2 regions of the Paenibacillus sp. FSL R5-0766 genome follow, and region 1 is predicted to be linked to the other one. Evidence: riboswitches for the same ligand, from Rfam matches in the RefSeq annotation. Region 1 holds a riboswitch; the other holds the start of a gene.

Evidence for each region. Region 1 has a riboswitch for S-adenosylmethionine ahead of metA (homoserine O-succinyltransferase). Riboswitches for the same ligand answer to the same signal wherever they lie in the genome.
Region 2: it holds a riboswitch for S-adenosylmethionine, as region 1 does, so the genes downstream of both, MKY66_RS24660 (methionine ABC transporter ATP-binding protein) here and metA (homoserine O-succinyltransferase) in region 1, are expected to answer to the same signal.

Annotation. Positions count from the first base shown of each region.
Region 1 covers NZ_CP150227.1:1,969,799-1,975,988, reverse strand. Annotated here, with positions in the region: gene mqnC (cyclic dehypoxanthinyl futalosine synthase) at 47-1,183, opposite strand; gene MKY66_RS09015 (aminotransferase class I/II-fold pyridoxal phosphate-dependent enzyme) at 1,425-2,597, opposite strand; gene MKY66_RS09010 (PLP-dependent transferase) at 2,594-3,781, opposite strand; gene metA (homoserine O-succinyltransferase) at 3,806-4,723, opposite strand; SAM riboswitch class I at 4,960-5,083, opposite strand; gene corA (magnesium/cobalt transporter CorA) at 5,535-6,190, shown strand, end outside.
Region 2 covers NZ_CP150227.1:5,686,323-5,692,512, forward strand. Annotated here, with positions in the region: gene MKY66_RS24640 (SDR family oxidoreductase) at 1-291, opposite strand, end outside; gene MKY66_RS24645 (DUF2167 domain-containing protein) at 504-1,463, shown strand; gene MKY66_RS24650 (MetQ/NlpA family ABC transporter substrate-binding protein) at 1,587-2,426, opposite strand; gene MKY66_RS24655 (methionine ABC transporter permease) at 2,502-3,161, opposite strand; gene MKY66_RS24660 (methionine ABC transporter ATP-binding protein) at 3,162-4,193, opposite strand; SAM riboswitch class I at 4,320-4,461, opposite strand; gene MKY66_RS24665 (Cthe_2314 family HEPN domain-containing protein) at 4,598-5,314, opposite strand; gene MKY66_RS24670 (heme A synthase) at 5,480-6,190, opposite strand, start outside.

The DNA of each region.
Region 1 (6,190 bases):
AATCTACCGATCAGCATTTATGGGAATAGTATTCAAATAAACAGGATTAGTTCTGCATTACGAAATCTTCATGCACGGCATTCTCTTCGTCGAACATGCGTACAATCTCGTATCGGGTGTTACGTTGTGCCGGAATATAACCGGACTCTCGAATCAAACGCAGAATGGATTCAATGTTAACTTTGTAAGTTGCACCAGCAGCAGATACAACGTTCTCTTCGATCATCGTGCTACCGAAGTCATTACAGCCAAATTCAAGGGACTTCTTACCGATGTCGGGACCCATCGTTACCCAAGAGGATTGAATGTTCTTGATATTATCCAGCACCAGGCGGCTGATGGCAACAGTCTTTAAGTACTCTTCCGGAGTCTGACGCTCCAGTTTGAGATTTGTATTATCCGGTTGGAACGTCCACGGAATGAACGCCAGGAAACCTTCGGAATCATACTTGTTCGCAATACATTCATCCTGTGCTTCACGTACACGGAGCAAGTGCAGTGCACGCTCTTCCATCGATTCACCAAGGCCGATAACCATTGTTGCCGTGGTGTTCATACCGATGCGGTGTGCAGTTTGCATAACGTCCATCCAGTCACGCCATGAACCTTTCAAGCGGCTGATTTTCCGACGTGTGCGATCATCCAGAATTTCGGCACCGCCACCAGGCAAGGAATCCAGTCCAGCTTCGTGAATGGCACGAACAACCTCTTCCAATGTAAGGCCATCGGATACTTCAACCATTTTCATAATCTCCGCTGGGGAGAAAGAGTGCATTGTGATGTTTGGGAAACGCTCTTTGATGGCTTTCAACAGGTCTGTATAATAGCTGAAAGGCAAGTTTGGATTCGTTCCACCTTGCATCAAAATCTCGGTACCATTCACATCTTCCGTTTCCTGAATCTTCTGGAAAATAACTTCGTCCGGAAGCACATAACCTTCATCCGAACCAGGTCTGCGATAGAAAGCACAAAAACGGCAGTACACATCACACACGTTTGTGTAGTTGACGTTACGCCCAATTACAAATGTTCTGTATGGTTCAGGGTGCATGCGTTTCATAATGACATTAGCAGCTGCCCCGATTTTGTCCACTTCATTGGATTCAAATAGCTGAATCGTGTCTTCCAAGTCCAAACGTTCGCCCCGAAGGGCTTTATCTAAGATACGGTCTACCGTACTCATCGTAAAAAAGCCTCCCTCATGAAGAGAAATTATATAACGATCCGTCCCAACTTGTTCAAGAGAAGCAAGTTCTGGTGGCAACATCGTATTTCTGTACTCCACATATCGTAACACAGGTTACATGTGAAAAAAAGCACCTTATGTACAGGTGCTTTAAAAATAAGTAAAAATTTTTACATATGGAAAAGAATTAGTTCGAACTTAAGTGATACGCATCGGCGTATTCGATCATCCACTTTTGCTAGGATTCCTGAAGTGCTTGCTCCAAATCTACAATCAGATCTTCGATATCTTCCAGACCTACAGAGAAGCGCAGCAACCCATCTGTAATGCCACGGTCACGGCGGACCTCAGCCGGCATTGCCGCATGAGACATCATCGCTGGGTAGGACAGAATACTCTCCACAGCTCCCAAGCTTACAGCAACAATGGGGAGCTTCACGCGGTTAAGAACTGCTTTTGCGCGATCACCTGAACCGACGTCAAATGAAACGACAGCTCCATATCCTGTGGACTGGCTCTCATGTGCCTCACGGCCCGGATGATCCTCAAGTCCAGGATAAAAGACAGCGGTAATATCACTGCGCTCATTAAGCCATGCCGCCAGTTTGGCTGTACTCCGTTCACTATGAGCCATGCGAGCTCCCAAGGTTTTCATCCCGCGCATCAGAAGCCAGGATTCTTGTGCCCCGAGAACAGTTCCAAGTCCATTTTGCAACTGTTTCAATTGTACGCCAAGTGATTCCGTGCGAGCAACGGCTAACCCTGCCAGTACATCACTGTGACCTCCGAGAAACTTCGTAGCACTATGTACGACGATGTCCACACCAAGCTCAATTGGACGCTGATAGTAAGGTGTCATAAAGGTGTTATCCAGAATCGTGATCAGGTCATGTTCCTTCGACCAGTCAGTTACAGCAGCGATATCCGTAATTCGCAGTGTGGGATTGGAAGGTGTTTCCATATAAACTGCCTTGGTGTTTGGCTTGAGTGCCGCTTTTACTTCATCTATATTGGTCATGTCTACAAAGGTTGTCTCAATCTGCATACGGCTTAATATGGAAGTAAGTAAACGATAGGTACCTCCATATACGTCTTCCGTTACAATCATGTGATCCCCTGCGGAGAACATCATGAATACGCTTGAGATCGCAGCCATCCCCGAAGAATAGGCAAAGCCTCGTGCTCCGCCCTCCAGCAATGTGATGTAATCTTCCAAAGCCTGACGTGTCGGATTACCCGAACGACTGTAGTCATGCTGAGGCGGATTGAAGATATCAAAATGGTGGAAGGTTGATGCTTGATAGATCGGTACACTGGAGGCTCCAGTCGTTTTGTCAATTTCATCTCCAAAATGGAGCAACTTGGTATCAAATTTCAACTCGGAATTGGGCTTGTTGTTGGACTCACTCATGAGTGCACGCCTCCTTCCACTTCTTGTTGTGCAGCTGTCAGAGCATTGCCGAGATCTGCAATCAGATCATCTGCATGTTCAATGCCTACGGAGAACCGGAGCAGACGGTCATCCACACCTACGGCTTCACGAATTTCAAGCGGAATATCCGCATGAGTCTGTACTGCCGGATAAGTCATAAGTGATTCAACTCCGCCGAGACTTTCGGCAAAAGCAATGAGTTTGATATGACGCAGCAACGGTTCAACATAACGTGCATCCTTCACTTTGAAAGAGAAGATACCTGTGTTACCCGTGGATTGTTTGTTCTGTATCTCATACCCCGGATGATCGGATAAACCTGGATGATACACTTCAACCACCGCTGGGTGCTCAAGCAAGTATTTAGCAGTAGTAAGTGCATTGTGCTCATGACGCTCCATGCGAAGAGCCAGCGTTTTCATACCTTTCATCAACTGGTAGGAATCACTTGGAGACAATACCGCTCCAATGGAATTATGCAGGAACGCCATCTCTGCAGATAACGCCTCACCTTTGGTAATGATTAGACCGGCCAACACATCATTGTGTCCGCCCAGATATTTGGTAGCGCTATGAATGATGATATCGGCACCCAGTTCAATCGGACGTTGGAAAAATGGAGTCAGCAACGTGTTGTCAACAATGGTCAACAGGTTGTAACTTTTCGCCCAGGAAGCTACGGCTTGCACATCGGTGATCATCATCAGCGGATTGGTTGGTGTCTCAATAAATACAGCTTTTGTATTCGGCTGACGAACCTTCTCCAGTGCTGCAAGGTCATTCGTGTCCACATAACTAGCAGTTACGCCGAAACGGGAAAGAATACGTTCCAGCAGACGATAGGTTCCACCATACAGATCCAGCGATACAATTAGATGATCCCCTTGACCAAACATGGCAAAGATCGTTTGCAGCGCGGCCATTCCCGAGCTACAGGCAAACCCTGCATCACCGGACTCCAGCGCTGCGGCGGCTTCTTCCAATACTTTACGGGTTGGATTAGTCGTACGAATATAATCAAACCCCGTGCTTTGTCCAAGCTTCGGGTGGCGAAACGCAGTGGATTGATAGATCGGAAAGTTAATGGCGCCTGTTACCGGTTCATTGATGGACCCAATTTGTGCTAAGCGGCTTTCGATTTTCAACTTGTTGTTGTCTTCCATTGCTGCATCCTCCTGTAATCTCGATTAGATTTGCGGGCCAATATCGTAAGGTGTTTCTTGATACACATAGTAATTGAGCCAGTTAGAGAATAATAAGTTGGCATGAGCGCGCCAAGTAGCCGGTGGCACACGGGAAGGGTCGTCATTCGGATAATAATGTCTAGGCAATGCGATATCCAACCCTTTGGCTGTATCCCGGTCATACTCCCACTTTAATGAGAACGGGTCATACTCGGCATGTCCTGTGGCAAAAATCTGTTTGCCGTCTTTGGTAGCAACCAGGAAGATCCCCGCTTCCTCGGATTCAGCCAAAATCTCTAAATTCTCATTCTTTTCAATATCTTCGCGTCTCACTTCCGTATGACGGGAATGTGGAACGTTGAATACTTCATCGAATCCACGCAGCAACGGAACATGTGGTTTATTGATGGTATGTGGGAAAACGCCAAAACACTTTTCATCAAGTGCAACCTTGGGTACGTCGAAATGATGGTATAAACCTGCCTGGGAAGCCCAACATATGTGGAGGGTTGAAGTCACATTGGTTTTGGTCCATTCGAAGATCTCCTGGATTTCATTCCAATAGTTCACGTCTTCGAAATCCATCTGTTCCACCGGGGCACCTGTAATGATCATTCCATCGAAACGGCGGTGCTCAATCTCATCGAAGGTTTTATAGAACAGATCCAAATACTCTTGAGACGTATTCTTCGACGTATGGGATTTGGGATGTACGAGAACGACATCCACCTGAATAGGCGTGTTTCCCACCAGACGAAGCAATTGTGTTTCGGTCGTTTCCTTTGTGGGCATCAGGTTTAATATAGCGATACGGAGTGGACGAATATCCTGCTGATATGCAGAAGTTTCATCCATGACGAAGATATTCTCTCCTTCAAGTACTTCTTTTGCTGGCAGAGTATCGGGTATTTTGATTGGCATAGTAAGTCTAACTCCTCCTTGTGCATAGATAGATGCAGCCACCCCTGGCTTGATGTCTTCACATCAATACAGTTATAGACTGCCTTGAGCTTGTAAAAACATTGAATTTCTCTTTCATCCAACGTTAAAAACAACCTCAAGTTCCTTAGCGAAAATCACTGCTGAGAAGTCGGGGCATATAACAAAGACCTTCCTCGGATTTCGAGAAAGGTCATATGTAAAAAAGATATGCGCCTCTCTCATCTCTCAGTTACAACAGTGCCACTTGACACTTAGTCGCTGCAAGAATTAGCACCGTGCGGTATACCGCCGGTTGCCGGGTTTCATCGGGCCAGTCCCTCCACCTACTCTTGATAAGATTTCGCTGTATTAGATTGTAATTTAATATGGTTCACCGTCTACTTTATTACATTAATGCCCTCACGTCAAGATGCAGTTCGATGTCTGCTTCCCAGATCGGAACCGTTCATCATCCGTTGTCATACACTGCCTCAGGGCGCGAAATAGACACATTTTTGCGCTTGAAAGCACCTTGTACCAGCGGTATACTAAACAAGGTGTTATAAACCCTTATGTGAGAGGTGACATATTAAATGGATGGCGACCCGAGGCCTGACTGGCAGCCGAATTCCGACAAACTGCATAGAGAATTGACATCAGCATGCCGGCAGCGGGACGTGACTTCCGTTTGATTATATAGTGAACGCAGCCCTGATCTCCAGGCTCCGCTGCCGACCGGCTGATTTGTTCTTTTTGCGCCCATAATGATAATATCCGCCAAGTTGGCGGGTGCAGAAGGAGTAGATTAACGATGAAAATCCGGTTGGTAAACAACGGTGTATTTATTCCGGTGGACGACATTCAGCAGGCGCTGACTCCACCAGCGGAAGGCTTTTACTGGATTGATGCAGACGTAGACGATTTGGCGGTACTTCAGCCGCTGTTCTTGATGCATGATCTGGCTGTGGAAGACTGTCTTAGTGACGAAGAACAACGTCCGAAGATTGAAATTTATGAGAACCATTATTTTATTGTGATTAATAGCATCCGTTTCGATGATGAAGAGATATTTCTACGTGCGGTCAACCTGTTTCTCGGCAGACATTTCATTATTAGTGTTACCAAGCAAAAGGTCAGCGAATTGCGTACACTGAAACCCATCCTGTGGGAACAGGAAATCAGTACACCGGATCGTCTGCTGTATTTGCTGGTTGACTTGATTGTTGATAATTATTTCACCGTAGGTGACCGAATTGAAGCACGGATCGAGAAGCTTGAGGAAGACATTCTGATGCACACCAAAAAGTCACATCTGAATGAAATTATCGGGCTGCGCAGTGAGATTCTGTGGCTGAAAAAAGTCCTTGGACCTCAGAAAGAGGTCATTAACACCCTGAACAAAAAAGATCTGCGTCTCATCGATGATCAACTGCAAAAGTATTTCAGTGACATCTATGAGAATGCTGT
Region 2 (6,190 bases), 3.3 Mb from region 1:
TCGTCGTTCACGGACAAATGGACCCGCGTTATTCACCAAAATATCAATGCTACCCAGGTTGCCTTCCACCTGCTCAACCAATGAAGAGATATCTTCCACCTTGGATATATCAGCCTGGATGGCAATGCACCGCACACCCTTGGCTATAATCTGAGCCTTTAAAGCCTCAGCTTCTGTTCTGCTGTGTACATAGTTAAGGGCAATATGACACCCTTGATCTGCCAGACTGAGGGCCGTCATTTTACCAAGACCTTTGGCACTTCCCGTTATGAGGGCAATCTTTCCCTTCACGTTCATCCCCCTCTTCAAAGAGCAGTCACTATCCAGTATAAAAGATTTATCGTCCTCCTACAACTCACTTATCCACAAGGGATTATCCACCTTTAATTCCAAATATATCTTGATTGAAATCAAACACCTATGGTACTGTCGAGGATATAACCTGAAAGGACCTCTACATGAATATGAATAACAAAAGATGGATATCATTTCTTACACTTTTAATGTTGAGTTTATTCACAGTCTCTAGTGCCTTACAGGTATCAGCCGCAAATGAGACTGAACAAGCACCTGATGAGTATGATTGGATTACTGGACCAGCATCTGTCTCTCTGGACGGTAAGGCCACCCTGGAAGTCCCTGAGAGCCATTCCTATCTGGATAAGGCCAATACCCAACGCTCGATACTTAACAGTGATGGAAAGCCTAATGGGAATGAAATCGGAAGCCTAACCAGCAATAGTGAATTTGGCTCGTGGTATGTTGTGTTTGAGTACGTGAAAACAGGTCATATCCATGATGACGATCAGAATTTGAGTGCCGAAGAACTATTAAGCAGTTATATCAGAGGCACAGAAGAAGATAACAGAGAACTTGATCCTGAATATAGAACGTACATAACGGGGTGGGAAATCGAACCTGCATATGACAGTACCAAACATCAGTTGGTTTACTCCCTTGGTTTCAAGAACGCTGATCAGCAAGCCATGGTCAATTACAATGTAAAACTCCTGACGCGTGAAGGGTACATTACAGCCATTCTGGTTACAGATACGGCCAACTTTCAACAGAGCCGCCAGGCATTCGAGGAAACTGTCCTTAATCAAATTAGTATCAATGCAGGATATACCTACGAGGAGTACAATGCTTCGACTGACAAAACATCCACCATAGGGCTCAACAGTCTTCTGATGGGCGGGATCGGGTACACGACTTCCCAGAAATTCAGTGCTCTTCTTTTGCTCAAAAAGGGATGGGCTTTGATCCTCGTTGTCGTCCTTGGGTTAATCGGTTGGATCAGATACAAGATCAAAAGCTCACACGGAGAAGAAGAGAAACTCTCTCCCTCCGAGAGGACGTACCTGCAAGAAGCTGATGAACAGCAGTATGCTGATCAGAATGAATTATCCTACTACCGCCAATCTGGGCGTCCATCCAACGCGGATAAATCGGAAAAACTCTGACTTATGTTGATCCCCACGTCAGCACGCACCCACTTAGAAAACATAAAATAAGCCGTATATCTCTTCTGGAGAGATATACGGCTTATTGTTAATAGCTTCACATCATATCATACATATTGTGAATTATTCAGTTGCAGGTTCAACTGCACCTTTATAACGTTCTTTGATGAATGTTTTCACTTCTTCGGAGTGCAGAGCAGCAGCCAGTTTTTGGATTGCATCTGCATCCTTGTTGTCCTCACGGGAAACGAGGATGTTTGCGTATGGGTTACCTTGCAGATCTTCGATCAGCAAAGCATCATTCGCCGGATTCAGGTTCGCTTCAAGCGCATAGTTAGCGTTGATGAATACCAGATCCGCTTCATCCAATTGACGAGGCATCATGGCTGCATCCAGTTCAATAATATCCAGGTTCTTCGGATTGGCTGTGATATCTTGAATCGTAGATGAGATATTTGTGTTGTCTTTCAGCGTAATAATACCTTCCTTCGCCAGCAACAACAGTGCACGTCCACCATTGGATGGGTCATTTGGAATTGCTACTTTTGCGCCGTCAGCCAATTCATCCAAAGACTTAATCTTCTTGGAGTATCCACCAAAAGGTTCAACATGAACAGGTGTTACAGAAACGAGGTTGAATCCACGTTCTTTATTCTCTGTGTCCAGGTAAGGCTGATGCTGGAAGAAGTTTGCATCCAATTTTTTGTCAGCAAGTTGCTGGTTAGGTTGTACATAGTCGTTGAATGTAACGACTTGCAGACGAATACCTTGTGCTTCCAGTTCAGGCTTGATGCTTTCCAGAATCTCTGCATGTGGTGTAGGGGAAGCTCCAACTTTCAATTCAACCGTGCGTGGTGCACCTGCTGGATTGTCTGCGCCGCTATCGGCGTCCTTGTTGTTTCCGCAAGCTGCGAGAACCGCAATCAACATAAGACTAAGTAGAGCAAAAGACCATTTTTTCATGTGTAAAACCCCTTCTCTAATCATTTTTGTCATGTGGCGTCCGCATTATTGCATAACCATCATGTTATCTATGTGTTATTTCCTGGTGAAAAATGTAACCAAGCGATCTCCAGCCATCTGGAGAATTTGCACTAGAATGATCATCGACACTACGGATATGATCATGATTTCATTTTGATAACGATAATACCCATAGTTGATTGCCAACGTTCCTAGACCTCCACCACCAACCATACCCGCCATCGCGGTGTAAGAGACAAGCGTAACGATGGTAATGGTTATCCCAGCAACCAAACCAGGTAAAGCTTCAGGCAGTAATACCCGTCTTACAATCTGTCCGGTCGATGCACCCATCGACTGTGCCGCTTCAATGACACCCCGATCAACTTCTCGCAATGTCGTCTCCACCAATCGAGCAAAGTAAGGAGCTGCTGAAATAACTAAAGGTGGTATAACACCTAACACTCCTGTAGCTGTACCGACGAGTGAACGAGTGAATGGAATAAGAGCAACAATCAATATGATAAATGGGACTGAGCGCAAAATATTCACAATCAAGGACAATATAATGTACACCGTCCGTGATTTGATCGAAGCAGATCGAGCTGTCATGAACAGCAGTACTCCGAGCGGTAAACCAAAAATTACGGTGAACAAGCCTGATACACCCAAAATTTGCAGTGTCTCTATGGAAGCTTTACCAACCTCTTCCCAACGTACGGTTGAAAAATCCATCTAACGAAGCACCTCCACATCAAGTCCCTCAGCGGTTAGTTCTGATATCGTCCGATCAATCGCATATGAATCACCCTCTAACCGAACGGTCAGCTGTCCATAAGGAACCTGTTTGATCGTAGAGATTGTACCTTGCAGGATGGCAAAATCCACTCCCGTTTTACGTACCGTTCTGGACAAAATCGCTTCATATGTTTTGTTACCCAGAAAAGATATCTTCACAAGTTTGGAAGCAACACCTGCCTGCAATTCAACGCCATTCGCCAGAGCGGTCTCTTCCAGAGCAAGTCCAGCTTCATGGTCACGCATCATAAAGTCCCGCGTAATCGCATGTTGCGGCTTCAGGAACACTTCTGTTACAGGTCCCTGTTCCACAATGCCGCCTTGATGAATGACAGCCACCTTGTCACAGATGTTCTGAATGACATGCATCTCATGTGTAATCAGCACAATCGTAAGGTTGTACTTTTCGTTAATGTCGAGCAATAACTTCAGGATTGAATTGGTCGTCTGCGGATCAAGTGCCGAAGTAGCCTCATCACAGAGAAGTACATTCGGATCACTTGCAAGTGCTCTCGCAATCCCTACACGTTGTTTCTGGCCACCCGATAATTGAGCCGGATATTTGCTGCTATGGTGCTCCAGACCAACCAGTGCCAGCATTTCCTTCACTTTGCGATCAATGGCTTCCTTGGGTGTATTCACAAGTTTTAGTGGAAAAGCTACATTGTCATATACCGTTGCCGAGGATAACAGATTAAAGTGTTGAAAAATCATCCCGATTTTGCGTCTCTGTTGCTGCAATTCGGTTTTGCTCAGTTCAGTCAGGTTGATTCCGTCAACCCATACTTCACCCTCCGTAGGCCGTTCCAGCAAATTAATACAGCGAATCAATGTGCTTTTGCCCGCTCCGGAATGGCCAATCACTCCGTAGATTTCACCCTTTTGGATGCTCAAATTCAGCTCGGACAACGCTGTTGTAGATTTTGCCCCTTTGCCGTACGTTTTCGTTAAACCTTTTAATTCAATCAATCGCACTTGCCCCTTTCCAACCACCTACATGTATCTTTACCCGATCTAAAGGAAAACTCCCCTTAAAGTACAAAAAAAGAGCCCTTTGCAGATACAAAGAGGGCTCTTTACGTGAAAGAATATACCTTCTCATCTGCCAAAATCGTGTCTCGCACCATTTTGTAGGAATTAGCACCTAACATCTATAACGAATGATACATGTATCATGTCGTTACAAATCGGTTGCCGGGCTTCATCGGGCCTGTCCCTCCGCCGCTCTCGATAAGAAATATGTTGTTGTAGGATTTTATAAGTTCATGTAGTTTATGCTTTATAATGTGAACGTAACTTTTGAAATATCAGTTCAATCTTTGTCACTGTAACATTCTGATTGAAACTCAGTATATTCCAAGTATTCCGATTTGTCAAAGGGAATTATTTCTTTTCCATATTTTGTTGATATAACGATAAGAGGCTGTTAACGTTTCACAGACCATATCCACGCCCTGACGCATTTCCTGCACATGCTGATTCAGATCCTCCAATTTCACTTTACCTTGCAAGGTCTGGTGTAACTGCCACAGGTCATCGTGCATTTCTGAGTTCATGTAGTGAATTTCCATATTACGTCGCTTGCGCAGCTTGCTCATCGGTTCACGATAAGAGTCCTTGATCTGTATTAATTGCAACGCAAGATCATGATGCTCCCTCGCATAATCGAACTGCCTTAACACCGTAAAATAAGAAAAATGCGCTTTGGTATTGGAAGTATTCAGCTGGAATATTTCATTTAATACCGTGCCCACTTTATCCAGAATGGCAAAGCAGCGGATAAAGCCATCTTTGTAGAAATAAACATATCGGGCATACTCGGCTTTTTCAGTCGGCGTCATATCATCCGTTGAACCTGCAACGACCTTTTTACGAAAATGAGCAGCAGCGAAACTGCTTTGCTCCAGTTCATCCAGTGAGGAGATGAGTCCCTGAGTCCACACATACAGTTTCCGATAGTCATGCGTGGGATCATGGTCCACATGCATTTGTCGTTGAAATAGCTCAAGCGTATGCGCCATTGCGTCCATCGCTGCCTTCAATTTACCTTCGTTTATACGTGGCTTTTCCCCCAACAACGTTCGCAGCATATCTAACCTCCTCTTTTCCAAATCAACAAGAATTCATCACCGTAAACGTAACACATCATCCATTCCGTGTAATTGCTGCTTGCCATAGGTTGCCCTGATCCCCCTGACATCAAACAAAGTCCACCTGTCCAATGATGTACATCACTGGATGGTGGACTTTCATATTTAAAAACGATTAGCCGGGCGATGCAGCTTGTACACCAGGAAACTCATATACGTTAAGACTCCGAACAATATGGCGATATCCAGCATATGAGCAAGAGCTACGAACATGTATACTTCCGGACGGTTCATTGTCACCATCATGAAAATACCAATGACTACTTGCATCAGAATGAGAACAACGGATACCACACCCAGAGTACGCATTTCCTTGTTGTCCGGATGATTACGGTAAGCGAAGTGACCCAGGATTGCGATAACAATCACGAGCGACGCAGCTGCTGCACGGTGAGCAAAAGCAACCGCTACCCCACCCGAAAGCTCAGGAATAATCTGCCCGTTACAGAGCGGAAATCCGGAACATCCACCGGCAGAATCCGTGTGGCTCACAAATGCACCCGTGTATACCACGAGATATGTGTAAATGGTGGAGAACCAGACCAGATTCCTGAATTTTTTAGTGACCCGAGGGTATTTATTCAGGCGCTCCAATCCGCCATCTTTGGCCTCCTGCCTTATGCCCAGCGCCATCATTAGGGAACTGGCAAAAGCAATCAGTGCAAAGCCGAAATGCAGTGCCATGACTGCTGAAGATTGGGAGAAGACTACGGCAAAAGCCCCCATGATTCCCTGGACGATAACAAATACCAGAGTTAAGAAAGAAAACAATTGCAGGTCACGGCGTGATTTGCCAAACCGCAGAAAAGCCACAAA